DNA from 4 places in the Streptomyces sp. NPDC026062 genome. Region 1 is predicted to be linked to each of the others. Evidence: riboswitches for the same ligand, from Rfam matches in the RefSeq annotation. Region 1 holds a riboswitch; each other region holds the start of a gene.

Region 1 (5,621 bases):
CCGGTCGGCCCAGCCGACGAAGGTTCCGTCCGGGCCGGGGTCACCGACTCCCTCGGTGAAACTGTCGCCAATCGCCGCGTACGACTCGATGGCGTCCTGTCGGTTGATGACGCCCTGCTGGATGTTGTTCGAATCGTCTGCCACAAGGGCATATCCTGCCTCGCCGAATGTGACCTACGCGACCGTAATATGGGGTTGACGGGTGGTGAGATAGACCACCTGGTCAGTTTTTGGTAAAGGGGGAATAAGTACGCCCCCCGGTGGGGCGTGCGCACGCAAAAGCGGAGGGACGGTGCGCCGCCGCGCACCGTCCCTCCATGTGTTGCTCAGGCCCGGATCACCGGACCGGTGTTGTCCGGATCAGACGTTGATCCCGTGCGACGCCAGGTAGGCGATGGGGTCGATGTCCGAGCCGTACGCCGGGCCCGTGCGGACCTCGAAGTGGAGGTGCGGGCCGGTGGCGTTGCCCGTGGAGCCGGACAGGCCGACCTGCTGACCCGCGGTCACGGTCTGACCCGCCGAGACGGAGAGCGAGGACATGTGGCCGTACTGCGAGTAGTGGCCGTCGGCGTGCTTGATGACGACCTCGTTGCCGTACGCGCCGCCCCAGCCCGCGGTGACGACGGTGCCGGAGGTGATCGCCTTCACGCTCGTACCGGCGGAGACGGGGAAGTCGATGCCGGTGTGGCTGCCGCTGGACCAGCTGGCGCCGGAGGCGCGGTAGGCGGTGGTGTGGTTGCCCGGGACCGGGTGGACGTAGCCCGAGTCGTTGCTCCGGGCGGCCGGGGCGGAGGTCTCCTCGGACGACGAGGCGTCGGAGGAGGACGAGGGGGTGGAGTCGGAGACCGTGGAGGCCTTCGTCTCGGACTTGGCCGGAGCCTCGGGCGCGGCCTTCGACGGGGTGGTGGTGCCCGTGGAGGTGGTCGAGGAGTGACCCCAGGCCTTGCCGCCGAGGGTCAGCTTCATGCCGGGGAAGATCAGGCTCGGGTTGTCGCCGACGACCTTGCGGTTGTCCTGGTACAGCTTCTCCCAGCCGCCCTTGAGCTTGTGCTGGGCGGCGATCTTCGACAGGTAGTCGCCGGAGACCACGGAGTAGGTCGTGGTGCCGGCCTGCTTCTTCGCGACCGGGTTGGCCGGGGTGGCGTGCGTGGCGGCCGACTGCGCGGCTGCGGGAGCGGCCTGCTCCGCGGCGTTGGCACCGGTGGCGCCGAGTAGCGGAAGCGCGATGACGGCTCCGCCGGCACTCGCGACGACGACGCCACGGGCGATGGTGCTGGACTTGGGACGGCGGTGCTTACCCGATATGGGCATGAAGGTTTTCCTCTCCGGCGCCTGCGAGGTGAGCTGTCGGGTTCGGACTGGAGATGTCCGGTCGCGGCTGGCGCGACTTCACCCCGAGCCGGCCGGATTCCCGGTCGGCGGCTTACCTGGTTCCCCCGCTCCTGCCACGCGGTGAGTGAGTGCGAATTCCGGGCGGCGGCAGGATTAGGCGGTCCGTCCGGATGGCAGTGAACGTAAGCGAGCCGGGACGGCGGAAACAAGCCACCGGCTCCACCACCGATTCCGCTTCGGGAAATCGGCGAAGAATTCCGGTCACACTCCGTGGATTATGGATCTTGGCTTTCCGCGCGGTTCCCGGAATACCCCAACGCGCCACCGCCACACACCGTCACGGATATGATCCCGCTCACGAGAGAGCGACCATCTCCCGTACAAGCGGGGCAAGTTTGACGAAAAACCCCAATTCGGACATGTCATGCCCATCGCCCCACCCCTTCGCACCAGCAGCGGGGACCGGGAGCTTCGGACCGGGCCCACGAGCCCCTGCCGCCGAGCCGAAATCCAGGGCCTGCACCAGAGCCTGAAATGCGGCCTCACCCAAGAGGATTATCCGAGGAATCGATGTCGTATCGTCACGAGCGTGGACCCGCCGGCGACACGCGTCGGCGACCGAGCCTCCAGGAGTGACCGTGACGCAGCAGCTGCCGCAGACCCCGTCGACGGAGCCCGAACTGGCGGGTGTCCGCAATTTCCGTGACGTGGGCGGGCTGCCCACCTCGGACGGCCGCCGGGTGCGGTACGGACGGCTCTACCGCAGCGGTCACCTGGCACACGCCACGGCCGAGGACGCCACGTTCCTCGCCGGTCTCGGGCTGCACACCGTGTTCGACTTCCGCAACGCAGCCGACCACAAGCTGGACGGCCTGGACGTGGAACTTCCCGGCGTCCGCAATGTGAGCATCCCGCTCACCGACCCGGCGGACGGCGCGGAATTCTGGCGAATGGTGCGCGACGGCAACACGGACGAGCTGCGGTCGATCCTGGCCGACGGCAAGGGATCCCACCGCATGATCGCTTCCTACCGGCAGATCATCCTGGAGCGCACGGCCGAGCACAGCCGGGTGCTGCACGCCCTGGCCGAGGACAGCGTGCCCGCCCTGATGCACTGCGCCGCGGGCAAGGACCGCGCGGGTCTCTCGATCGCGGTGTCCCTGCTGGCCGTCGGCGTCGAGCGCGAAGCAATCGAGTCCGACTACCTCAAGTCCAACGACGCGCACCGCCGCTACAAGGTCCACCGCAGCGACGCCTCCCCCGCCGGAATGTCGCCCGAGGTGATGGAGCTGCTCAATCCGCTCTTCGGCGCCCACCCCGACTACCTCGCCGCGGCCTTCGCGACCATCGACGAGACCTGGGGCAGCACCGACCGCTACCTGGCGGACGGTCTCGGGGTAACCCCGGAGACCCGCGAGCGGCTGCGCGAGCGCCTGCTCGACGAGGTCTGACCGACGGGCGGCGCCCACGGCTTCCACTGGTGCACCGCCGCAGCGAACCGGGCGGCGCGCCGCCCCGGCAACCGACACTGCGGCACCGCCCCTTACCGCTGATACACCGCCAGGGCCAAGGGCTGTGGCGGTGCACCGCCACAGCCGCTACTGGTTGTGCATCCCCACGGCGAACAGCAGATAGAGGAAGCCCGCGATGATGTGCCCGGCCACCAGATAGGCGAAGAGCCTGATGACGAGCCCGCGAGGCATCTTCTTCTCCTGCGGGTCATAGTTCTTGGGGCGGCCCGGGCCGAGCGGGTCGTAGTTCTCGGAATCGGACATGACAGGTCCTCTCTGGCGACCGGCGGGGCCGGTGGCGGGGACGGCGTCTCAGCGACGGTGGATCCCGCTGCCGAGACACAGCTCGGCGGCGGGGCTCTGGAGCAGGGTGTGGACGAAGAGCAGCTCCGCGCCGTCACGGTCGAGGGCCGCGATCCGGTGCGGGGTGAGCGAGTCGAAGTGCGCGCTGTCCCCGGGTGCGAGGTCGTGGACCGTCTCGCCGAGGGTCACCCTCAGATGGCCGGCCAGGACATGGAGCCACTCCTCGCCGGGATGAACCCGCACCAGATCACCCTGGGCGCCGTGCGGGACCCGGACACGCAGGGCCTGCATCGCCCGGCCGGGGCCGCCGGCCTGCTGGTACATCCAGCCGTCGGCCTCGGCCCCTTCGAACCTGCGGCCACGGACGATCGCGTCACGTTCCGGGGGGATCTCACCGAGCAGCTCGGAGACCGTCGTACCGTAGATCCTGGCAAGTCCGAGCAGCATGGGAAGCGAGGGCTGGCGGCGGCCCGTTTCGAGCCGGGACAGATGGGCGGGCGAGAGCCCGGCCCGCTGAGCAGCGGTCTCCAGGGTGAGACCACGGCCGCGGCGCAGTTCGCGCAGGCGTGGCGCGACTCCGGGCAGCTCGTCGGCCACCCCTCCCTCTGGAGGATTCATATCTCCATTTGGCCAGGAACTTTCCTCGGAGGCAAATTTCTTGCCTCCGAGGCAAACGCTGGGCGGCCGCCCTCGGTCCGCCGCTGATCAGCGGTTAGCGACGGCCTGCTTCACCAGGGTCCGCCCGAAGTCCCACATCAGTCCACCGCCACCGTGCGCGTCGTCCATCACAGCCGTGAACGCGCCCACGAAGCGGTCCACGTCCGCTTCGTCGATCACCAGGGGCGGGATCAGTTTGATCACTTCCAGGTGGTCGCCGGAGACCTGAGTCAGGATCCGGTGCTTCTGCAGCAGCGGTACGACCACCATCTGCGCGAAGAGCCCCTTGCGGGCGGCCTGAAGCATGGTCCAGCGGCTGCGCAGCTTCAGCGAGGACGGCCGGCCGAACTCGATACCGATCATCAGCCCGCGCCCGCGCACCTCGTGCAGCAGCTCGTACTGCCCGAGGAGCGCGGCCAGCCGTTCGCGCAGCAGATCACCGGTGCGGCGCGCGTTCGCCACCGTCTCCTCGCTCTCCATGACCGCGAGGACCGCGAGTCCGGCCGTCATCGCCTGGGCGTTGGAGCCGAAGCTCGCGGAGTGGACGAGGACGCGGTCCATCGAGGAATAGACGCGCTTGAAGATCCAGTCCTTGCCGAGCGTCGCTCCGACGGGCACATAGCCGCCGGAGAGCGCCTTGGCCACGCAGACCAGATCGGGTTCCACCCCCTCCTCGTGCTGGTAGGCGTAGAAGTCCCCGGTCCTGCCCAGGCCGGTCTGCACCTCGTCCGCGATGAGCAGGGCCTTGTGCTTGTGCAGCAGCTCCTGGGCCTCGCGCAGGAAGCCGGGCGGCGACGCGTGCACCCCCTTGCCCTGGATGGGTTCGACGACGAGTCCGGCCACGTCGCCGTGCTTGAGCTCACGGCGCAGGGCGTCGAGGTCGCCGAGTTCGATGGCGGTGTCGGGCAACAGCGGGGCGAAGCCGTCCCGGAAGCCGGCCTCGCCGTTGACCGAGAGCGAGCCGGTGGTGAGCCCGTGGAAGGCGTGGGAGCAGTACAGGATCCTCGGCTTCCCGGTGGCGTACCGGGCGAATTTCAGGGCCGTCTCCACCGCCTCCGTGCCACTGTTGCCGAAGAAGACCCGGTCCAGGTGCGGGCTGTGGGCGAGCAGCTTCTCGGCCAGCAGACCAGGCAGCGGCTGGCAGTCGAACCGGGTCAGATCGGCAAGCGAGGCGTCCAGAACATCATGCAGCGCCTTGCGTACGACGGGATGGTGGCGGCCGAGCCCCATCACCCCGAAACCGGCGAGCATGTCCAGGTAGTCGTTGCCCTCCGCATCCCAGAAGTGCGCGCCCTCGGCCCGTTCGTAGACCCTGTCGAAGCCGATGGTGTGCAGCATGCGCGGCAGTTGGTGGTTGAGGTACTTCGTGTGCAGGTCGTAGCGTTCGGCGCCGCGCTCCGCGAGGAGCCGCGCCAGGTCGAAGCCCTTAGGCCCGTCGTCCGTCATGCCCCGTTCTCCTTCTCCCCATGGCTCAGAGCGTCCGGCCCCGCTTCCGGCCCCTCGTCCGCGTCGCGGACGTCCAGCGCGGCGCTGATCCGGCCCGCGATCTCGACGGGTGTGAGTCCGATGTCGGCCAGCACCTCGGCCCTTTTCCCGTGGGCGAGGAACTGGTCGGGAATGCCGAACGTCCGCAGCGGTACGTCGACTCCCGCGTCCCGCAGAGCCTGCCCCACCGCCCAACCGACACCTCCGGCCCGGCTGTTGTCCTCCACGACGGCGACGAGCCGGTGTTTCGCGGCGAGCGGCGCAAGCTCCGCGTCGACCGGCTTGACCCAGCGCGGATCGACCACGGTGCAGCGGACCCGGCGGCCCGTCAGC
Region 2 (5,621 bases), on a different contig from region 1:
CGCGGTCCAGGCCGGCCAGGCGGCCCGCGTCCCGGCCTGCCTTGGCGGGGTCGTGGACGATGACGTGCGCGAGTTTCAGGGCCGGATGGGCCTCTACGGCGCGGATGGCCGCGCGGCCGACATTGCCGGTACCCCAGACCACCGTGGAAATCATGCGGCGGAGGGTAGCGCGCGGGATGAAAGGTTCATAGTGCCATCGCGCACCGGGTTCGGAGCGGGCCGGGCCGGGCCCGGCGCCACTCACCGGCCGGCCTGACCGGGCTGTGGCGGAGGCCGTACGGGGTCCGGCCCGGCGCCCGCGGGGAGCGGTGCGCGGTATCCGTACGTCACGGCCCATGAGCCGGATCACGTGGAAAAGGGGCAGGAGGGAGCGTTTCAGCTCCCTCCTGCCCCTTTCACCTGGTCACCGCTCCGCGCGGGAGAGGGACCTCGGGTGGCTCAGTAGGCCCCGAAGACGTTGTCGATCGAGCCGTACGTGGCTGCGGCGTAGTTGCACGCTGCGGTGATGTTGGCGACCGGGTCCAGGATGTCCAGCGAGGTGCCGGGCACGTGGTAGGCGTCGAACGTGGGCTGGATGACCTGGAGGAGACCCTTGGACGGGGTGCCGGCGGCGGCGTTCGAGTCCCAGTTGTTGACGATCTGCGGGTTGCCCGAGGACTCGCGGATGACGTTGCGGTAGATGCCGTCGTAGCTGCCGGGGATACCGTTCTCGGCCATGACGGCGAGCGACTCCTTGATCCAGCCGTCGAGGTCGTTGGTGTACGTCGTCGCGGCCTGCGTGGAGGCGCTCGCAACGGTCTCCATGGCGACGGGCTCCGCCGTCCGCTCCGAACGGTCGGCGCGGTCGGTGCTCTCGGCGCGGTCGGCCGACTGCTGCGAGGCCTCGGCGGAGGAGTTGTCCGCCTTGAATTCGCTCTTGGCCGCAGCCTTGGGGGCGGCAGTCGAGGACTTGGCGCCGATGGTCAGCTTCAGGCCCGGGTGAATGAGGTCGGGGTTGTCGCCCACCACGCTCCGGTTGTCCTGGTACAGCCGCTCCCACCCGCCGCTGAGGGAATACCCCCGGGCGATCTTGGAAAGGGAATCACCGGAGACCACGGAATAGCTGGAGGACTTGGCCCCCTGTGCGGCAATTTCCCTGACCGACACGGAAGTCGAGGCTGCGGCCTTTTTCGCGACGACCGCCTGGGCGGGTGCGGCGGAAGCCGACCCGGCAGCGATCAGGGGGAGCGCCAGAACGGCTCCGCCCGCGCTCACGGCGATGAAACCGCGGGTCAGGGTGGTGGACTTGAAACGGCTGTGCTGACCCTTGAAGGGCATGGCGCTTTTCCTCTCCGCCGCCTGCGAGGTGAGCTGTCGGGTTCGGACTGGAGATGTCCGGCCGCACATGGCGACTTCACCCCTAGCCGTTCCGGATTCCGGAACGGCGGCAAACCTGGGTCCCCCGCTCCTGCCGCACGTGAAGTGGTCGGGTTACCGGACGGCGGCAGGATTCGGCGTTCCATCCGGATTGACGGTGACCGTAAGCGAGAAAGGCAGGGCGAAACAAGCCCGGAATTGGTGATCACAATTGATTCGCAAGATCAATAAAAGGAAATGTGCGACGCCGGTCACACCGGGGCGGGGCAACTTTCTTGGCGCGACAGGGAACCGAGGTCCGCGGATCCGCGTCGGGGGGCGAAAACGTGATGCCGACCACTGTGACCGAAAAGGGCGATTTGCCACGCCTTCGGGGATCATGAGCCACAGGCAAGCCGCTTTCGCGAACCTGTCACACCTTCCCGGCATGTCGCACAAACAGGACAGCTGGGGGCTCGCGGCCCGTGCGGCGCAGGCCGGCGCCTCAGCACCCCGTAGGGGCCCGGCCCACCGCGTGACGCGGTGGGCCGGGCCCCTACTGAATCCGTAGGCCGCTCCCCTGACCTCAGCCGGCCAGCAGCGCCTCCAGCGCCACCGCGGTGTCCGGGTACCTGTCCGCCAGGGCCACGCCCGACCCACCGGAATCGGGGCCCTCCCACGTCCCTTCCCAGCCCAGCAGCGCCGCCACCGCGTCGCAGGTCCCGGGGTGCGCGGCGAGCAGCGTGCAGCCGCGGGCGGCCTCCCGGCGGCCGGCCGCCGGCGCCTCCGGCTGCACCCGCCACGGCGGTATCCATGTGTCGAGCGCCCCGAGACGGCCCGGAAAGGTCCGTCCGGCCTCGCGGATGAGCAGGGGGGCCAGGTCGGCACCGCCCGCGCGCAAGGTGGTGACCAGAGTCGGCAGCCAGGGCAGGAGCACCGGGTCAGGCAACCGTCCGAACGCCTGCGACACCGCCTCCACCACGAAGTCCGTGAGCCCCGGTACGGGTTCCAGCGCGTGGACCAGGCCGCTGAGGTAGCGCGGGTACGCGGGCACCACGAGGGGGTTGTCCAGCAGTTCGTCACACCGCGACCGCAGCTCCGCACGGGAGAGCTGCCCGAGCCGCACCTGCGCCGCCCACAGGAGCGCGGTCCTCGACGGCTCCTGGGGGTGCGACTGGGCCAGGGCCAGCTGGAGCTGGGCGCGGTCACAGCCGAGCGACAGGGCCAGGTTCTCCATGCTGAAGAGGAAGCCGAGCATCGCCGCGACGTGGCGGACCGTGGCGTCGTCGTCGGTGAACGACATGGGCAGCAGGGTGCAGTAGTGCGCGTACCCGGCCTTGACGAAGGACTCGATCCAGGGCGGCAGGACCGGCTCACTGGTGCGGTAGTAGGCCAGCAGCCGCCGCACCCGGCGCAGTACCTCCGGTGCCCCGTCGACGTTGCGTTCGGCTCCCAGCACCTCCAGCGCGCGGGTGCCCAGCTCGTCGGCCAGGCGGCTGCTGCGCAGGTACAGCGTCGCGTCCTCGACGGCTTCCAGCACGCTCGCAGCGGTGGCCTGCGGAGCGTAGGCCGAGCGGCGCAGCCGCTGCTCCAGGACCTGTTCGATGCTGACGCCCTCGTAACCGAGCTCGATGAGGGCCCGCTGGTGGGTGCCCAGCGCCAGGTCCCACGACTCCTGGATCGACCGCTCCCCCAGACTCCGCTCGCCCATGATCGGCCTCGCGGCGCCCGGTGGCATCAGCCGGCGCAGTATCCACAGGACGTCGGAACACCGCTCCAGCTCCGGCCGGGCGGCGATGTCCAGGAGCGCCCTGCGCACACCGCGCTGCTCCAGTCGGAGATCCAGAGACGCGAGCCGGTCGTGCACATCGCGGGCCAGCGGCGGGAGGGAGTCGTAGCCGACCTGGCCGACCCGGTCGCCCCCCATCATGATCTCCACCAGACGGCGCACATCGCGCCGCCCCGGCACGGTGTCCTTCTCGATGCAGGTGACGGCCGCGTCCTGGAAGTCGTACGGCGTCGGCCTGGCCCGGTCGCGCATGCCGGCCAGCAGGATCGACGTCTCGAACACCGCGATGGCGTCGGCGGTGGAGGCGAGATAGCCGTTGCGGCGGGCGGCGCGCACGATCTCGACGCACCAGCCGAGCAGTTCGGCCTCGTCGAGCCGGTCGAGGACGGGCGGCTTCCGGAGGAAGCCGGACAGCTTGTCGGAGGGGTCGGCCGCCGGTCCCGAAACCGGCGCGGGCACGGTCTTCCTGGCCCTCGGCTTCTTCCCGCCCGCCTGCCCGGTCAGACGGAACGGCTCCACGCGGGTGCGCCGCAGGTTCTTCGCCCAGAGAGTCGCGGCGATCGAAACCGAGCCGGCGACCAGACCGAACTGTGCCTCGATCGCCGCGTGGCTGGACGGGATCAGTCCGTGCTGCCACTTGGTGGCGGTGCGCGGGGCGATCTCGAAGGTGTCGCTGCCGTGGACGCCGAACTCCGCTACGCGGCTGGCCGCGTGGAAGGCACCGCAGACGTAGAGACCGTCGGCGGGGTCGGTGCCGCTCGCGGCCAGGTGGGTGCGGATCCGCGTCCACATGTGGCGTTCGCGGTCCTCGTCCACGCGTACCCGGTGCGGGTCGCCCGGAGCGAGGTGGCGGAAGAGGCTGCCGATCAGAAGCATGACCTGGCGGTAGGTGTCGTGGTCGCCCTCACCCAGCGGCAGTTCCACGTACTGGTGCCACCACTCCGACCAGTGCCGCACCTTGCCGTGCCGCAGCAGGTGCTCCTCCAGCTCGGCGAAGCGGGGCCGCAGGTCACCGATGCCCACACCGACCGCGTCGCCGTGCAGTGCGGTCTCCTCCTCGGCGGGCGGTGTGTCGGAACCGGACGGCTCCGGGCCGTCGTCGGGGTGTTCCGCCCGGGCGTCCCATTGGTGGACATGGTCCGACGAACGGTCCACGAGGACCAGTTCGACGCCCGGTGTATCGAGTGCGTAGGCGATCGCCTGGTACTCGGCCGAGGCCTCGGTGATCGGGGCGACCACCGACAACGGGGCCCATTCGGCCGGGAACCCGTCGATCTCGGTCGCGAACGCCTGGACCGCCACGGGAAGCCTGCAGTTGCGCAGCTCGGCCAGGAGCGGAGCCATGTCCTCGCACAACTCCAGGTAGATCACCTTCGGCCGCTTCTCCCGCAGCCGGCGCGCCATCGCGATCGCCGAGGCGGGTGAATGATGGCAGACGGGAAATATCTCCAGGGGCTCCCGCACGGCACGGTCCACGTCGTCGACGATGCCGAGAAGGATGGACTCCAGGGCGTCGGGTCCGTCGGCGAACGTCGCGGCGGCCTCCCTCAACTGGGTGCGCAGCTCTTCGAAGCTCCGCTCGTGCGTGCCGGTCACGACAGGGTGGCGATCGTCTCGCGGCCGCCCTCCAGGAACTCGGGCCAGGCTCCGCCCTCTTCCTTGCTGCGGGGCTCGACGACACCGTGCAGGTACTTGTTGAGGATGGCCAGATCCTCGGGATCGCGCCGGGCCAGGGAACCGACGAGTGAGGATGCCAGTGTGCGGGCGGTCAGATCGCGTTCGCCGAAGAAGTTGCCGTGCAGGATCGCGTCCTCCAGTACGCCGATCTGCTCGGCGGTGGACAGGGCGGACTCCAGTTTCTCGTCGTCGCTGCCGGCCGCGGCCGCCGAGGCCCGCAGGTCGGCGAAGCTCTGCAGCAGCACGTCGAGGAGTGTCGGAGGCACGTCGAGCTCGATGCTGTGCCGGCGCAGCAGTTCCTCCGTACGGAAGCGGACGATCTCCGCCTCGCTCTTCTTGTTCGTCACCACCGGGATGCGGACGAAGTTGAAACGGCGCTTGAGCGCGGACGACAGGTCGTTGACACCCCGGTCACGGCTGTTGGCGGTGGCGATGACCGAGAATCCGGGCTGGGCGAAGACAATGCTGTCGCTGTCCAGCTCGGGAACGGAGATGTACTTCTCGGACAGGATCGAGATCAGCGCGTCCTGGACGTCACTGGTGGAGCGGGTCAGCTCCTCGAAGCGGCCGATCGCGCCGGTCTCCATCGCCGTCATGATCGGTGAGGGGATCATGGACTCCCGCGACTGTCCCTTGGCGATGACCATGGAGACGTTCCAGGAGTACTTGATGTGATCCTCGGTCGTGCCTGCCGTGCCCTGGACGACCAGCGTGGAGTTGCGGCAGATCGCGGCGGACAGCAGCTCGGCCAGCCAGCTCTTGCCGGTGCCGGGATCGCCGATGAGCAGCAGGCCTCGGTCGGAGGCCAGGGTGACGATGG
Region 3 (5,621 bases), on a different contig from region 1:
GTTGCCGAGGATCGCGATCCGCCCGCCGGCGGGGAGCGGCTGGTCGGCCAGGAGCAGGCCCGCGTCGACCATCTCGGTCACCGTGTCGACGCGGATCACGCCGGCCTGCCGCATCAGGGCGGAGACCGTCGCGTCGGGGATCCGGCTGACGGGAACCGCGTGGCCGGGCGGGGTGGAGCCGCTGTGCCGGGCGCCCTTCACGACGACCACCGGCTTGACCGCGGCGATCCGCCGGGCGAGGCGGGTGAACTTGCGCGGGTTGCCGAGCGATTCCAGGTACAGCAGGGCGACGTCGGTGTCCGGGTCCTCGTACCAGTACTGCAGGAAGTCGTTGCCCGAGATGTCGGCGCGGTTGCCGGCCGAGATGAAGGTGGAGAGCCCCGCGCCGCGCCGGTAGAGGCCCGAGAGGAGCGCGATGCCGATGGCGCCCGACTGGGTGAAGAGGCCGATGCGCCCGGAGGCGGGCCGTTCGGGGGCGAGGGAGGCGTTGAGCCGGACGGCCTCGGAGTTGTTGATGACGCCGAAGGCGTTCGGGCCGATGATCCGCATGCCGTAGGAACGGGCCTGCCGCACGAGTTCGCGCTGGCGTTCGCGCCCTTCGGCGCCCCACTCCGCGTATCCGGCGGAGAGGACCACGAGCCCCTGGACGCCGTGTTCGCCGCAGTCCGCGACGGCCTCCGGGACCCGGTGGGCGGGTACGGCGACGACGGCGAGGTCGACGGGTTCACCGATCTCGCCGAGGGAGCGGTGGGCGGGAACGCCGTCGAGCGTGGTCCGGTCGGCGGCGAAGGCGCTGTTCACGGCGTAGGTACGGCCGGTGAAGCCGGCGCCCAGGAGGTTGCGCAGGACCGTACGGCCCACGCCGCCGGGGGTGCGGCCCGCGCCGATCACGGCGACGGAACCGGGGGCGAGCAGCCGCTGCACGGAACGGGCTTCGGCCCGGTGTTCCCGGGCGCGCTGGACGGCCAGCGACTCGGCGGTCGGTTCGAGGTCCAGGGTGAGGTGGACGGAGCCGTCCTCGAAGCTGCGCTGCTGGGTGTATCCGGCATCCCGGAACACCTTGATCATCTTGTTGTTGGCGGGCAGCACCTCGGCGGCGAAGCGCCGGATGCCGCGTTCGCGGGCGACGGCCGCGATGTGTTCGAGCAGGGCCGAGGCGACTCCGCGGCCCTGGTGGGCGTCCTGGACGAGGAAGGCGACCTCGGCCTCGTCGGCCGGGGCCGAGGCGGGCCTGCCCTGCGCGTTGATCCGGTCGTAGCGGACGGTGGCGATGAACTCGCCGCCCACCGTGACGGCCAGTCCCACCCGGTCGACGTAGTCGTGATGGGTGAAGCGGTGGACGTCCTTGGCGGAGAGCCGGGGGTAGGGGGCGAAGAAGCGGTAGTACTTCGACTCGTCGGAGACCTGCTCGTAGAAGCTGACCAGCCGGTCGGCATCATCCGTGGTGATCGGCCTGATGCGGGCGGTGCCACCGTCGCGGAGCACCACGTCCGCCTCCCAGTGACCGGGGTAGGCGTGATGCGGACTCTGCTCCGGAGGGGGCTGCATGGGCAAAGCCTACGGCTCCGCCAGCGGTCGCGTAGGGGCCGGGGCCGGGGCAGTCTGAGGATGGCCGGGCTACGGTACGGGGCGGGCGGAGCAAGGCCCGCGAGTCGGCCGGAGCACCGCGCACTGCATGAGAGACTGGTCTAGACAACTATTGATTCGTGAAGGGCAGAACCATGGCTGAGCGCCGCGTCAATGTCGGTTGGGCCGAAGGCCTGCACGCCCGCCCCGCTTCGATCTTCGTCCGTGCCGCCACGGCTTCCGGCATCCCCGTGACCATCGCCAAGGCCGACGGCAACCCGGTGAACGCGGCCTCCATGCTCGCCGTGCTCGGGCTCGGCGCACAGGGCGGCGAGGAGATCATCCTCGCGTCCGACGCAGACAACGCCGAAGCCGCTCTGGACCGCCTGTCCAAGCTGGTCGCCGAGGGGCTCGACGAGCTCCCGGAGACCGTCTGATCCGCACGGGTCACGACCGCCCGCGTTCAGGAAAGAGCCGCAGCCCCCTCCACCGGGTGCCGCGGCTCTTTCGTTTACCCGAAGAGATCCGGCCCCACCCGAAGGCGGACACGACCGCCGTTTCCATCACCCGGAGATTCCGATGAATTCAATGATCCGGACAACAGAAAGGAAGCCCCGCAGAATACCCATTCCTTGTATACGGCGTAATTGTTAATGCCGGCCACTCGGCGTGTTTACGGCATGTTGCGATGTCCTCACCCGGCCGGGGCGGGCCGTGACGGCGCCCGGCCGCCCGGGGCGGCGCAGCCGGTACGCGCCGATGGCCCGCTCGGCATGCTGGGCGGCCAGGCTCCTCGCCCGCTCCGCGTCACCGCGCGCCACGGCATCCACGATCGCCCCGTGCTCGGCCCATGAATCGGCCGGCCGGGCCGGCTGCTCGACCACGTACATCCAGGCGGTCTTGTGCCGCAGCTGGGTGAGCATCGCGATCAGACCGGGACTGCCGGATGCCTGCGCCAGCGTCTCGTGGAACCAGCCGCCCAGGGAGCGCAGGTCGTCGCCCTCCCCCTTGCGGGCACGCTCCTGGCCCAGCCTGACCAGGCCGCGCAGCACCTTGAGGTGTGCGTCCGTGCGGCGGTGGGCGGCCCGCGCCGCACCGAGCGGTTCCAGAAGCGTCCGGACCTCCAGGAGGTCGGCGGCCTCCTGCTCGGTGGGCTCGGCGACGCAGGCCCCGGCATGCCTGCGGGTGACCACGAACCCCTCGGACTCCAGAGTGCGCAGCGCCTCCCGCACCGGGACGCGGGAGACCCCGTAACGACGCGCGAGCACCTCCTCGGTGAGTCGGCTGCCGCGCTCGAAGACACCCGAGACGATGTCTTCACGGATTGCCGTGCATACCGAATGCGCCGGAATGCGCATGTCCGAACCTCCGCCTTAATCCCCGCGAAACGCGGCCGATCGACGCCTGTCCTGCGACTCTATTGCAATGCGGTCGAATTTCCGACGGCGGGTGGAAATTCATGAATATCTTCTGGCCACCTGCCGTTCGGGAACGGCAGGTACGGAACGCCCCGGACCGGTGCGGCGCGCGGACACGACGAAGGCCCCGGCGAGGTGCCGGGGCCTTCGTGGTGTCTTCCGTCCGGTCAGACGGCGACCCCGTGGGCGCGCAGGTAGGCGACCGGGTCCATGTCGGAGCCGTACGAGGGAGTGGAGCGGGCCTCGAAGTGCAGGTGCGGGCCGGTCGAGTTGCCGGTGGAGCCGGAGAGGCCGATCCGCTGTCCGGCGCCGACGCTCTGGCCGACGGACACACCGATCGAGGAGAGGTGGCCGTACTGGGTGTACGTGCCGTCCGTCATCCGCAGCACGATGTTGTTGCCGTACGCGCCACCCCAGCCCGCCTCGACGACCGTACCGGCGCCGACGGCGACGACGGAGCTGCCGGACGCGGCGTGGAAGTCGATGCCGGAGTGGCTGCCGGAGGACCAGAGCGAACCGCTGGACTTGTAGCCGGTGCTCACGTACGAACCGGCGACGGGGAGCTGGAAGGAACCGAGCCGGGCGCGCTCGGCGGAGCGGGCGGCACGGGCCTTCGCCTCGCGAGCCGCCTCGGCACGGGCGGCGGCCTTCGCCTTCACTGCCGCCTTCGCCTTCGCGGCGGCCTTCGCCCTGGCCTCCGCCTTCTTCTTCGCTTCGGCCTTCTTCTTGGCCGCCTCGGCCTTCTTCTCGGCGGCGTCGGCCTGACGCTGCTGCGCGTCCGCCTGTGCCTCGATCCGTTCGGCGAGGACGTTCTCGATGGCGAGAACCTGCGTGAGGCCGGTCTCACCGGCGGCGGGGGCCCCGGATTCCGCGGCGAGGGCCGGGGAGGCCAGTCCGCCGATGACGCCGGTGGTGGCCAGGGTCGCGATGCCGACGGCCTTCGCGCCGCTGCGCGTCAGACGGCCCGGGGCACGGTGCTTCCCGGTGGCACGGGTGAACGCCATGAAGTGGCTGATCCTTTCCTTCCTTCTCGCCTACCGGGTTAGCTGACGGGTTCGGAGCAGGAAGGTCTCCTACGGATCCCCTGCCTCGTGCGAGGCGCGGGCATCCGATTCACCCCAGGGACTGCGTGGGTCCCCGGCTCCCCAGGCTCGCGCCTGACGGGGACTCGGCGATGGCTGCCCGGTACGTCGCGGATGCGGCATACGAGTGGCGGACAGCGCAGCCGACGCTAGACGGGGGCGCTTCCCCCCACCAAACGGACAGGCCGATTTGTCGCACATCCCACAGGGCAGACAGGCAACCTCTCCCACAAAACAGACAAAAAGGAAGGTCCTGACGGAGATCTCTCCATCAGGACCTTCCTTTTGCCCAGACATGGGGCGAATTGACTGTTTCGCTCAGCCGGTCACGACCGAAACCTCACCGATGCCGAGGGCCCTGACCGGATCGGCGATCTGCGCGGCGTCGCCGACCAGGACCGTGACCAGACGGTCCTGCGGGAAGGCATTGACCACGGCCGCGGTCGCCTCGACCGTGCCGGTATCCGCGAGGCGTGCGTACAGGTGTGCCTGGTAGTCGTCCGGGAGATGCTGCTCGACCTGGTCGGCGAGGGTGCCGGCGACCGAGGCCGCCGTCTCGAACTTCAGCGGGGCGACGCCCACGAGGTTCTGCACGGCCGTCTCGCGCTCGGCGTCCGTCAGCCCTTCGGCCGCCAGGGTCCGCAGCACCTTCCACAGGTCCTCCAGCGCCGGACCGGTGGACTCCGTGTCCACGGAGCCGCTGATGGCGAGCATGGCGGCGCCCGTCGCCCCGGAGACGGAGTCCGGGGCAGAGGAGCGCAGCACCTGGGCGAAGGCCCGTACGCCGTAGGTGTAGCCCTTCTCCTCGCGCAGCACCCGGTCGAGACGGGAGGTGAGCGTGCCGCCCAGGCAGTACGTGCCGAGAACCTGCGCCGGCCAGACGCTGTCGTGGCGGTCGGCGCCGATGCGGCCGATCAGCAGCTGCGTCTGCACGGCGCCGGGGCGGTCCACGATCACCACACGGCCCGTGTCGTCGGCGGTGATCGGCGGGACGGGGCGGGGCTCCGCGGTGTTGCCCGACCAGTCGCCGAGGGTGTCCGCGAGCAGCCCGTCCAGGTCGATGCCCGTGAGGTCGCCGACGACCACGGCCGTCGCGGTGGACGGGCGGACGTGGGCGTCGTAGAAGGCGCGCACGGCCGCCGAGTCGATCCGCTCCACGGTCTCCTCGGTGCCCAGGCGCGGGCGCGACATGCGGGCGGTGGCCGGGAAGAGCTCCTTGGAGAGCTGTTTCGCCGCGCGCCGGGCCGGATTGGCCTGCTCGTGCGGGATCTCGTCGAGCCGGTTGTTCACCAGCCGCTCGATCTCGCTGTCGGCGAAGGCCGGTGCCCGCAGGGCCTCTGCGACCAGGCCGAGCGCCTTGGCCAGCCGGGAGGCCGGAACCTCCAGCGAGACCCTGACCCCCGGGTGGTCGGCGTGGGCGTCCAGCGTGGCGCCGCAGCGCTCCAGCTCGGCGGCGAACTCCTCGGCGCTCTGTTTGTCGGTGCCCTCGGACAGAGCGCGCGACATGATCGTGGCGACCCCGTCGAGGCCCTCCGGCTCGGCGTCCAGCGGGGCG
Region 4 (5,621 bases), on a different contig from region 1:
CCAACGAGGCCTACGAACAGCAGGCCTCCCACGAAGCAGCGTACGAACAGCAGGCCTCCCACGAAGCGGCGTACGGACAGCACGTCTCCCACGAAGCGACGTACGAGCAGCAGCAGGTCACCCACGAGACCGCCTACGAGCAGCAGGCCTCCTACGATCCGTACGAGCCCTACCGGACCGCCGAGTTCGGCCTCTCGGAGACGGGCCCCGGCGCAGAGGCCACCGGCAGCGCCCCCACCGAGGCCGACGATCACACCGAGGCCGTCGATCACACCGACGCCCGCGCCCACGCCGAAACCCACACCGACAGCGAAACCGATGCCGACGCGCACAACGGCGGCCACGGATCCGCACAGGACGCCGGCCACCGCCCGGCAGGCCGTCCCGTCACGCGCAGCGGTGGCGGCAGCCGCAGCCGCAGGCGTACTCCCGCGAAGCGTTCCGCGCTTCTCACCGTCGCCGTTCCGTCCGCCTGCGTGATGAGCGTGGCGGGCATCGCCGCAGCCTCCGTGGGCGGCATGGGCGGCGGCGAGGAGAAGAAGGACGAGACCACGACGATGGCGGCCGCCGACCCCGGCACGGTCAAGCCCGTCGCGGCCAACAACGAGCTGGACACCCAGCTGGCCAACCTCAGCGCCGATGCGGAGAACTTCGCCGACCGCGCCAGCCGCACCCAGGAACGCATCGACCTGAAGGAGCGGCAGGCCGCCGAGAAGAAGAAGCGGGCGGAGGAAGCCGCCCGCAAGGAGGCCCTGCGCCCCAAGTTCGTCATGCCGGTCAAGGATCACCGGCTCAGCGCGTACTTCGGCCAGGCGGGCGTCAACTGGATGTCCGTGCACACGGGCATCGACTTCCCCGTCGACTACGGCACGCCGGTGATGGCGGCGACCGACGGCACCGTCCGTACGCAGTTCAACAGCGCCTACGGGAACATGGCCATCGTCACCGCGGCCGACGGCACCGAGACCTGGTACTGCCACCTCAGCAGCACCCGGATCCGCTCGGGCTCGGTCAAGGCCGGTGACGTCATCGCGTACTCCGGCGACTCCGGCAATTCGACCGGCCCGCACATGCACTTCGAGGTGCGGCCCGGCGGCGGCGCGGCCATCGACCCGCTGCCCTGGCTCCGCAGCCACAACGTCAACCCGAACTGAGCCGGGCCGACCAACTGAGCCGGTCCGGGCCGGGCCCAACCCGGGCCGGGCCCAACCCGATCAAGCCAGGCTGCGGCCTTCTCCTGCCGACGGTCACCCGCAGGAGAAGCCGGAAAGCCGGGTAGCCGGGAGCCGGGAGCCGGGCGGCGCTACAGCTTCTCGACCGGGGCGTACCGCAGGAGCAGCTTCTTCGGGCGCTCGTCCCCGAAGTCGACCGTGGCCTTGGCCTGGTCCCCGACGCCCTCGACGGCCGTCACCGTGCCCAGGCCGAACTGGTCGTGGGTGACCCGGTCGCCTGCCGCCAGCGTGATCGTCGGCTTGTCCGAGGTCCGCCGGGTCGCGAAGCCCGAGGGGCCGGAGCGCGCACGGGACGCGGAGAGCGACGAGGTGATGCCCGACGTCGGTCCCGCCGGCGCCGCCATCGGGCCCTTGCGCTTCCACTCCAGGTGCTGGTCCGGGATCTCCTCCAGGAACCGCGACGGCGGGTTGTACGAGGGCTGGCCCCAGGCACTGCGCATCGCCGCCCGGGTGAGGTAGAGCCGCTCGCGGGCGCGCGTGATGCCGACGTAGGCCAGCCGGCGCTCCTCCTCCAGCTCCTTGACCTGCCCCAGCGCCCGCATGTGCGGAAAGACGCCGTCCTCCATGCCGGTCAGGAAGACCACCGGGAATTCGAGGCCCTTGGCGGTGTGCAGCGTCATCAGCGTGACGACGCCGGAGCCGTCCTCGTCCTCGTCGGGAATCTGGTCGGCGTCGGCGACGAGCGCGACCTTCTCCAGGAACTCGGCGAGTGTGCCCGCGCCCTCCTCCTCCGCCCGGTCCTGCTCGAACTCCAGGGCCACGGAGGCAAGCTCCTGGAGGTTCTCGATGCGGGTCTCGTCCTGCGGATCGGTGGATGCCTGGAGTTCGGCGAGATAGCCGGTCCGCTCCATGACGGCCTCCACCACGACCGCCGGTCCCGCGCCGGACTCCACGATCGTGCGGAGCTCCTCCATCAGCGTGTTGAACCGCTTCACCGCGTTCGACGAGCGGGCCGCCATGCCGTACGCCTCGTCGACGCGGCGCAGCGCCTGCGGGAACGAGATCTTCTCGCGCATCGACAGGGCGTCGATCATCGCCTCGGCCCGGTCGCCGATACCCCGCTTGGGCACGTTGAGGATGCGGCGCAGCGGGACGGTGTCCTCGGGGTTGGAGAGCACCCGGAGGTAGGCCAGGACGTCCCTGACCTCCTTGCGCTCGTAGAAACGCACCCCGCCGACGACCTTGTACGGCAGGCCGACGCGGATGAAGATCTCCTCGAAGACACGGGACTGCGCGTTCGTCCGGTAGAAGATCGCCACGTCGCCGGCCTTCGCGTCGCCCGCGTCGGTCAGCCGGTCGATCTCGTCGGCGACGAACTGCGCCTCGTCGTGCTCGGTGTCCGCGACGTATCCGGTGATCCGGGCGCCGGAGCCGGCGTTGGTCCAGAGGTTCTTGGGGCGGCGGCTCTCGTTGCGCTCGATGACCGCGTTGGCCGCGGACAGGATCGTCTGCGTGGAGCGGTAGTTCTGCTCCAGCATGATCGTGGTCGCGTCCGGGTAGTCCTCCTCGAACTGGAGGATGTTGCGGATGGTCGCGCCGCGGAAGGCGTAGATCGACTGGTCCGCGTCACCCACGACGCACAGCTCGGCGGGGGCGTCCTCGGGACCGGCCGGGCCGACCAGCTCCCGTACGAGGGTGTACTGGGCGTGGTTGGTGTCCTGGTACTCGTCGACGAGGACGTGCCGGAAGCGGCGGCGGTAGTGCTCGGCGACATCGGGGAACGCCTGGAGCAGGTGCACCGTCGTCATGATGATGTCGTCGAAGTCCAGGGCGTTCGCCTCACGCAGCCGGGACTGGTAGAGCGCGTACGCCTGGGCGAGCGTCTTCTCGAAACCGTCGGCCGCCTGTCCGGCGAAGGTCTCCTCGTCGATCAGTTCGTTCTTCAGGTTCGAGACCTTCGCCGTGAACGACTTCGGCGGGAAGCGCTTCGGGTCGAGGTCGAGATCGCGGCAGACCAGGGCCATGAGGCGCTTGGAGTCGGCGGCGTCGTAGATCGAGAACGAGGAGGTGAAGCCGAGCCTCTTCGACTCGCGGCGCAGGATCCGCACGCACGCGCTGTGGAAGGTCATGACCCACATGGCGTTGGCCCGCGGTCCGACGAGCTGTCCGACGCGCTCCTTCATCTCGCCCGCGGCCTTGTTGGTGAAGGTGATCGCCAGGATCTGGCCCGGGTGCACCCCGCGCTCGGCCAGCAGGTGGGCGATGCGGTGGGTCAGTACGCGGGTCTTGCCCGAACCGGCACCGGCGACGATGAGCAGCGGCGATCCGGCGTGCACGACGGCGGCGCGCTGCTCGGTGTTCAGCCCGTCGAGCAGCGCCGCGGCATCGATGACCGGGCGGTGGGCCCCGTCGCGGTAGTACGCGTCGCGGGGCGGCGGGGGCCCGTCGAAAACGCCCGCGAAAAGGCCCTCCGGCACCGCTTCGGGTGCGGAGTCCTCGGGGGGCGGCGGGGGCTCTTCCTCCGTGTGCTGGAGGCCGGCCAGGAAACTGTCGTCAAAGAGGCTGCTCATCGCCTCCCGAGTCTAGGCGTGCGCACCGACACTCCGCGGCCGAGTGACGAAGCACGCATCCGGGAGCGGGCACACAGAGCGAGCGGGAGACCGCGCTGTGTGGAGCGGGTGCGGCTCCCACCTGCCGCTGGGCACCCCGATGCGCCGAGGTCACGAAAATGTATCGGGCATATCGAACATCAACCTTCACAGCGGCACCATGAGTTGGCTAGCGTGCTCGTTCGGACGGCCCGTACCCCCAAGAGGCGATCCACGCCGAGCGGGCGTCCACGCCGAATCCGGGCTGCCCGTGCGGGAGTCCGGAACCGGGGACCCACACGCGTCACCGGGGTGAATCGGTCCGCATCCCCCACCAGGACCGTAGGGCAGCCTTCCGTTCCGCCCGAACCCGACAGCTAACCCGGTAGGCGGTCCACGGAAGGAGATGCCGGCCTTGGCGTCGCATCGCAAACCGCGCACCCGTGTGCGCAGCACCGGCCCGGCAGTCGGGATCACGACGGCCGCGCTGGCGTCGGTGACCCTGCTGTCCGCGCAGAGCGCACTGGCCGCCCCGGCCCCCAAGCCCAGCATCGAGGACGTGCAGAAGAAGGTCGACGGCCTCTACCGGCAGGCGGGCACCGCGACCCAGCAGTACAACCAGGCGAAGGAGGCGACGGCCAAGCAGCGCTCCAAGGTGGACACGCTGCTGGACGACGTCGCCCGGCGCACCGAGAAGCTGAACGAGGCCCGCAGGACGCTCGGCACCTACGCCGCCGCCCAGTACCGGGGCGGCGCCCTCGCTCCGACCGCCACGTTCTTCCTGGCCGACGACCCGCAGTCGTTCTTCGACCAGACCCACCTCATGGACCGGATGACCTCGCGCCAGACGCAGGCGGTGGCGGACTTCCGTACGCAGCAGGCGAAGGCCTCCAAGCAGCGGGCCGAGGCCGTGGCGAGCCTGGAGACCCTCACCGAGTCGCAGACGACGCTGCGCACCAGCAAGCAGAACGTCCAGACGAAGCTGTCCCAGGCCCGCAGCCTGCTGTCGAAGCTGACCGCCGAGGAGAAGGCGCGTCTGGCGGAGCTGGAGCGCAAGAAGGAGGCCGAGGCCAGGCGCAAGGCCGCGGAACTGGCGAAGAAGCAGGCCGCCGCGAAGGCCGAGGCCGACCGCAAGGCCGAGGAGGCCGCCAAGAAGGCCGACCAGGAAGCGGGCACCGGGAGCGGGACGGGTACGGGAACCGGTACGGGCACGGGCTCGGACACCGACGCCTCCACCAAGGCCGAGAAGGTCATGGCGTTCGCCAGGGCGCAGCTCGGCAAGCCGTACGTCTGGGGGGCTACCGGCCCGGCCTCGTACGACTGCTCGGGGCTCACCCAGGCGGCCTGGAAGGCGGCCGGCGTCGACATCCCGCGGACCACCTGGGACCAGGTGAACGTCGGCACCCGGATCGCCACGGCGGATCTGCAACCCGGTGACCTGGTCTTCTTCTACGACGACATCAGCCACGTCGGCATCTACAAGGGTGACGGCATGATGATCCACGCGCCGAAGCCGGGGGCGAACGTGCGCGAGGAGTCGATCTTCTACATGCCGATCTACGGGAGCGTGCGGCCGGGCTGACCTCTCCCCGCCCACACGCGAGAACGCCGCTGCCCGGACCCCATGGGGTCCGGGCAGCGGCGTGAGCGAGGGCTCAGGTCCAGAGCGTGGCGATGAAGATGTTGACGATCGTCAGTCCGCCGACCGCGGCGAAGAGGCCCTTGTCGACCTTTTCGTCGTCGCGCTTGACGTAGACGAGCGCGAGGATCACGACCAGGATCAGCAGCTTGACGCCGATCTTTATGTTGTTCACCGGGTGGTCGTCGGCCTGGTCGAGCCCGACCAGCGCGATTCCGGTGA

Evidence for each region. Region 1 has a riboswitch for cyclic di-AMP ahead of ACZ4LX_RS00180 (M23 family metallopeptidase). Riboswitches for the same ligand answer to the same signal wherever they lie in the genome.
Region 2: it holds a riboswitch for cyclic di-AMP, as region 1 does, so the genes downstream of both, ACZ4LX_RS14135 (transglycosylase SLT domain-containing protein) here and ACZ4LX_RS00180 (M23 family metallopeptidase) in region 1, are expected to answer to the same signal.
Region 3: it holds a riboswitch for cyclic di-AMP, as region 1 does, so the genes downstream of both, ACZ4LX_RS20180 (M23 family metallopeptidase) here and ACZ4LX_RS00180 (M23 family metallopeptidase) in region 1, are expected to answer to the same signal.
Region 4: it holds a riboswitch for cyclic di-AMP, as region 1 does, so the genes downstream of both, ACZ4LX_RS20975 (C40 family peptidase) here and ACZ4LX_RS00180 (M23 family metallopeptidase) in region 1, are expected to answer to the same signal.

What each region holds. Positions count from the first base shown of each region.
Region 1 covers NZ_JBVHOQ010000001.1:32,963-38,583, forward strand. The annotation lists gene ACZ4LX_RS00175 (SGNH/GDSL hydrolase family protein) at 1-144, opposite strand, end outside; gene ACZ4LX_RS00180 (M23 family metallopeptidase) at 361-1,311, opposite strand; cyclic di-AMP (ydaO/yuaA leader) riboswitch at 1,315-1,469, opposite strand; gene ACZ4LX_RS00185 (tyrosine-protein phosphatase) at 1,971-2,783, shown strand; gene ACZ4LX_RS00190 (DUF6126 family protein) at 2,931-3,107, opposite strand; gene ACZ4LX_RS00195 (helix-turn-helix domain-containing protein) at 3,156-3,764, opposite strand; gene ACZ4LX_RS00200 (aspartate aminotransferase family protein) at 3,852-5,249, opposite strand; gene dxs (1-deoxy-D-xylulose-5-phosphate synthase) at 5,246-5,621, opposite strand, start outside.
Region 2 covers NZ_JBVHOQ010000012.1:195,355-200,975, reverse strand. The annotation lists gene ACZ4LX_RS14140 (NAD(P)H-dependent amine dehydrogenase family protein) at 1-154, opposite strand, end outside; gene ACZ4LX_RS14135 (transglycosylase SLT domain-containing protein) at 439-1,317, opposite strand; cyclic di-AMP (ydaO/yuaA leader) riboswitch at 1,321-1,506, opposite strand; gene ACZ4LX_RS14130 (DUF5682 family protein) at 1,922-4,720, opposite strand; gene ACZ4LX_RS14125 (ATP-binding protein) at 4,717-5,621, opposite strand, start outside.
Region 3 covers NZ_JBVHOQ010000021.1:15,043-20,663, reverse strand. The annotation lists gene ACZ4LX_RS20195 (bifunctional acetate--CoA ligase family protein/GNAT family N-acetyltransferase) at 1-1,548, opposite strand, end outside; gene ACZ4LX_RS20190 (HPr family phosphocarrier protein) at 1,722-2,003, shown strand; gene ACZ4LX_RS20185 (GntR family transcriptional regulator) at 2,217-2,924, opposite strand; gene ACZ4LX_RS20180 (M23 family metallopeptidase) at 3,152-3,988, opposite strand; cyclic di-AMP (ydaO/yuaA leader) riboswitch at 4,002-4,168, opposite strand; gene ACZ4LX_RS20175 (M16 family metallopeptidase) at 4,385-5,621, opposite strand, start outside.
Region 4 covers NZ_JBVHOQ010000022.1:53,926-59,546, forward strand. The annotation lists gene ACZ4LX_RS20965 (M23 family metallopeptidase) at 1-1,154, shown strand, start outside; gene pcrA (DNA helicase PcrA) at 1,304-3,742, opposite strand; cyclic di-AMP (ydaO/yuaA leader) riboswitch at 4,003-4,168, shown strand; gene ACZ4LX_RS20975 (C40 family peptidase) at 4,167-5,342, shown strand; gene ACZ4LX_RS20980 (hypothetical protein) at 5,416-5,621, opposite strand, start outside.